DNA from 2 places in the Lysobacter sp. N42 genome. Region 1 is predicted to be linked to the other one. Evidence: riboswitches for the same ligand, from Rfam matches in the RefSeq annotation. Region 1 holds a riboswitch; the other holds the start of a gene.
The links. Region 1 has a riboswitch for thiamine pyrophosphate ahead of EYQ95_RS10570 (TonB-dependent receptor). Riboswitches for the same ligand answer to the same signal wherever they lie in the genome.
Positions count from the first base shown of each region.

Region 2: linked by a shared signal. The riboswitch ahead of thiC (phosphomethylpyrimidine synthase ThiC) and the one ahead of EYQ95_RS10570 (TonB-dependent receptor) in region 1 are both predicted to bind thiamine pyrophosphate.

Region 1 is NZ_SKFB01000004.1:282,118-284,574, forward strand. It holds gene ubiD (4-hydroxy-3-polyprenylbenzoate decarboxylase) at 1-455, shown strand, start outside; gene fre (NAD(P)H-flavin reductase) at 448-1,155, shown strand; TPP riboswitch at 1,217-1,313, shown strand; gene EYQ95_RS10570 (TonB-dependent receptor) at 1,374-2,457, shown strand, end outside.
Region 2 is NZ_SKFB01000035.1:16,318-18,774, reverse strand. It holds gene thiC (phosphomethylpyrimidine synthase ThiC) at 1-1,301, opposite strand, end outside; TPP riboswitch at 1,375-1,469, opposite strand; gene EYQ95_RS21950 (homoserine kinase) at 1,547-2,457, shown strand, end outside.

The DNA.
Region 1 (2,457 bases):
TTTTGCAAAAGCAATTTCCAGAGATTGTAGACTTCTATTTACCGCCGGAAGGTTGTTCGTACCGTATGGCCGTAGTCACCATGAAAAAGTCTTACCCTGGTCATGCGAAGCGAGTCATGATGGGGGTGTGGTCTTTCTTACGGCAGTTCATGTATACCAAGTTCGTTATTGTTTGTGACGACGACGTCAATGCACGTGACTGGAAAGATGTCATTTGGGCCATGACTACACGGATGGACCCTGCGCGTGACACGACGTTCGTGGAAAATACGCCAATAGACTATTTAGACTTTGCGTCACCTGTTTCAGGCTTAGGTTCTAAAATGGGTATGGACGCCACAAATAAATGGCCTGGTGAAACAGACCGAGAATGGGGCGTACCCATTGAAATGAATCAAGACATCAAAGACAAAGTAGATTTGATGTGGGATGAGTTAGGTATTTTTGATGAGTAATATTGAAACCGTCAGCTGTGCGGTTGAGTCGATTTCGCCGTTAACAGAGAACGTATATCGTATTCTGTTGAAGCCGGAAACGTCCTGTAGGTTTATTGCGGGGCAATATATTTGCGTCAAAATGGGTACGACTGATCTGCGCCCATTTTCTATTGCTTCGTCGCCTAGCGAGAATGAATACATTGAGTTGCACGTAGGCGCAACGCCAGACAACCCTTATGCATGGGAAGTATTAAAGAAAGCGCGAGAAGAGCAAGTACTTACTATCTCTTTGCCGCAAGGGGAAGCTGGTTACCGAGCTAGCAGCAGAGATTTACTGCTAGTCGCAGGAGGAACAGGTTTTTCCTATGCTTGGTCTATAGCGCAAGCTCATCTTGAGACGAGCGAGTCGAGAAAGATTGTTTTTTATTGGGGAGCCAAACAGTTAAGCGACTTGTACGCATACGCTGAGCTTAAAAAGTTGGCTGAGCGCGATGCTCGGTTTGATTTCAGGCCTGTCGTTGAGCAAGCTGAAGCCGATTGGAAAGGGCGCACTGGCTGGGTACACCAAGCTGTGATGAACGATTTTGACACACTGGCCGATTTTGATATTTACATTGCTGGGCGTTTTGAAATGGTAAAAACCGCTCGCGACGACTTTTATCGTAAGGGCTTACCGAACACACAGTTGTTTGGAGACGCTTTATCATTCATTGACTAAGTGTGTTGGAACTGCGGTGGGTTAGCGTTATACTTGCCGCCAGTTGCTCTTGAGAGCAGCAAAGTTACCAAAGGGGTGCCGTAAGGCTGAGATGCGAGAGCGAACTCTTTGTACCTGATCCGGTTAATACTGGCGTAGGGATTGGTAGAAACAATATACCCGTACACCGCATAACCGGGTCTCATCTTTTAGTGGTTAAAAAAGAAGAGATCCAAACCATGTCTAAGAAAAATTTAGTATTTCCTTTAAGTCTAATTGCACTAGCTGTAGCTGGTGTTCACTCCGTTTCCGCTGAAGAAGCTACTGAAGAAGAAACAACCATTGAACGTATCGAAGTGGTTGGCGACTTTCGTGCGCGCGGCATAGAGGACGTACCTGCAAGTGTCTCCGTACTTAACGGAGAGGACATTCAACAACGCCAAGCTGCGCATATTGAAGATATTCTAGCGATGGCAGCCAATGTAAATGTGGCTTCAGGCGCTTCCCGCGGACGCTTTTTCCAAATTCGTGGAATTGGTGAGCGCAGTCAATTTGTAGACCCTATTAATCCTTCGGTAGGTTTGGTTATTGATGGTATCAATTACAGCGGCTTAGGGGCTGCAGGCACTACGTTTGATATCGGACAAGTTGAGGTTTTCCGCGGCCCACAAAGCACTCGGTTTGGGGCTGACGGAATGGCTGGAGTGATTTATTTAAGTAGTACGCCTGCAACAATATATAACGACGGCGTAGTTGATATGGAGTGGGGAGAGTACAACACTTATGGCGCAGGTTTGGCATTCAACCAAACTCTGAGCGACACAGGTGTTGCGCGTTTAAGTGTTTACCAATATGAAAGTGACGGCTTTATGGAGAATGTTTTCTTAGATAGAGAAGACACACAGCATAGAGACGAAACTACGATTCGTTTAAACGCCGAATGGGAATTAAACTCGCAGTGGACCACCAAGCTTACCTTGCATCATTTTGACGTTGATAACGGCTATGATGCGTTCTCGTTGGATTTAAATCGTGAAACTTTATCGGACACTCCCGGTGAAGACACATTAAAAAGCACAGCGGGAAGGTTCTTAGCAGCTTATGCAAGCGAGCAAGGTTATATTGCCGAATTGAGCGGTTCATTTTTAACAGCAGACGAGCTTTATGGCTACGATGAAGACTGGGCTTACGAAGGTATTCGCCCTGGTTGGGAATATAATTCATACGACGAATACGACCGCGCAAGAACTCAGCAAGAGCTTGAGGTTCGTGTGTTGTCGGATGAAGCATGGTTAGCTTCCGGAGTTGAAGTAGACTGGTTGG
Region 2 (2,457 bases), on a different contig from region 1:
ATCAGGTGCATCGGCACGTGGCCGGGGCCTTCGATCATGGTCTGCACGTCGTGTTTCCAGGCGATCTGCGTGAGTTCGCCGAGCGTCTCGAGCTCGCCGAACTGCGCGGCGTCGTTGGCATCGGCGATCGAACCCGGGCGCAGGCCGTCGCCGAGCGAGAAGGCCACGTCGTAGGCCTTCATGATTTCGCAGATTTCCTCGAAGTGCGTGTAGAGGAAATTCTCCTTGTGATGCGCGAGGCACCACTTCGCCATGATCGAGCCGCCGCGGCTCACGATGCCGGTCACGCGGCCCGCGGTGAGCGGCACGTAACGCAGCAGCACGCCGGCGTGGATCGTGAAGTAGTCCACGCCCTGTTCGGCCTGTTCGATCAGCGTGTCGCGGAAGATCTCCCAGGTGAGTTCCTCGGCGCGGCCGTCGACCTTCTCCAGCGCCTGGTAGATCGGCACCGTGCCGATCGGCACGGGCGAGTTGCGGATGATCCACTCGCGCGTCTCGTGGATGTGCTTGCCGGTCGAGAGGTCCATGACCGTGTCCGCACCCCAGCGGATCGACCAAACGAGCTTCTCGACTTCCTCGGCGATCCCCGACGACACCGCCGAATTGCCGATGTTCGCGTTGACCTTGGTCAGGAAGTTGCGGCCGATGATCATCGGCTCGCTCTCGGGGTGGTTGATGTTGTTGGGGATGATCGCGCGGCCGCGGGCGACCTCGTCGCGCACGAATTCGGGGGTGATCAGCTTCTGGATGTTGGCGCCGAAGGTCTCACCCGCGTGCTGCCTGAGCAGGTGCGCTTCGCGGATCGCCTCGATGCGCTGGTTCTCGCGGATCGCGATGAACTCCATCTCCGGCGTCACGATGCCCTTGCGGGCGTAGTGCATCTGGGTGACGTTCGCACCGCTCACCGCACGGCGCGGCAGCGCGCGGTTGCCGAAGCGGATGTGCGCGAGCTTCGGATCGTGCTCGCGCGCACGGCCGAACTCGGACGACAGGCCCGGCAGCACCTCGGTGTCGCCGCGCTCGGCGATCCACTGCGCGCGCAGCGCGGGCAGCCCGCGCGACAGGTCGATCGTGGCGTTCTCGTCCGTGTACGGGCCCGAACAGTCGTAGACGGTGAACGGCGCGTTCTCCTCGCCGCCGAACAGCGTGGCGGTGCGCGAGAGCGCGATCTCGCGCATGGGCACGCGGATGTCCGGGCGCGAGCCTTCGACGTGGATCTTCTTCGAGCCCGGGATGGGGCGGACGACGTCGGCCGAGAGCTTCTCGGCCTGCTGGAGGAGTTCGGTGGCGACTGCGTTCATTCGGATCGTCCGCTGCGTGGGTGGTCGAACGTCGGGCGTCGACGTTCGCGGCGAGCGGGCGGCGCATGGACGCACGGCGTCCTGCGAAGCTTCCCTACGTCGGTATCAACCGAATCAGGTTCGAAGGGACTCTCTCAACCGGCCCGGCCGGTACCCCCGCTTCGGGGCCCATTTGACCATGCGCCGGCGCGGCGGGCCAGCGGGCGCACCCGCGGCGATAATCGCGATCCGCCACGGAGCCCGACATGCCCGATCACCCCGTCGTTCCCACCGCCACCGCCATCGCGCCCGCCGGCGTGGGCAACATCGGCGTGGGCTTCGACCTGCTCGGCCACACCATCGAGGGCCCGCGCGACCGCGCCACCGTGCGGCGCGTGGCCACGCCGGGCGTGCGGGTGGTGGCGGTGCGGGGCGACGGCGAGGCCGTCTCGCGCATTCCGCTGGACCCCGCCCGCAATACCGCGGGGCTGGCGCTGCGCGCCTTCGCCGACGGTCTCGCCCTGCCCTTCGGCTTCGAGGTCGAGCTCGACAAGGGCATTCCCATCGGCGCCGGCCTGGGCGGGTCGGCGGCGTCGTGCGTCGCGGCGCTGGTGGCGGCCAACGCGCTGCTCGACCGCCCCCTGCCGCGCGAGGCGCTGTATCCCTACGCGATCGAGGGCGAGTTCGCCTCCAGCCAGAGCCGCCAGGGCGACAACGTCGGGCCGATGCTGCTGGGCGGCATCACCCTGGCCACGCTGACCCGGCTGCTTCCGCTGCCGGTGCCGGACTGGCTGCACTGCGTGGTCGTGCATCCCGACCAGCTGCTCGAGACGCGGCGGGCGCGGGAAGTGCTGAAGGATCCCTACCCGCTGTCGACCGTGGTGCGCCATGGCGCGCACCTGGCGCTGTTCGTGACGGGCCTGGAGCGCGGCGATCCCGACCTGATCCGCGAAGGCCTGCAGGACGTGCTCGTGGAACCGCGGCGCGCCGAACTCGTGCCGGGCTTCGACGCGGTGAAGTCGGCCGCGGTGGCCCATGGCGCGATCGGCGCCAGCCTGTCGGGCGCCGGGCCCAGCGTGTTCGCCTGGTTCACCTCGCGCGCCGCGGCCGAGGCCGCCGCGCCGGCGATGCAGGCAGGCTTCACCGCGGCCGGCTACGGCTCGCGGGCCTGGGTGTC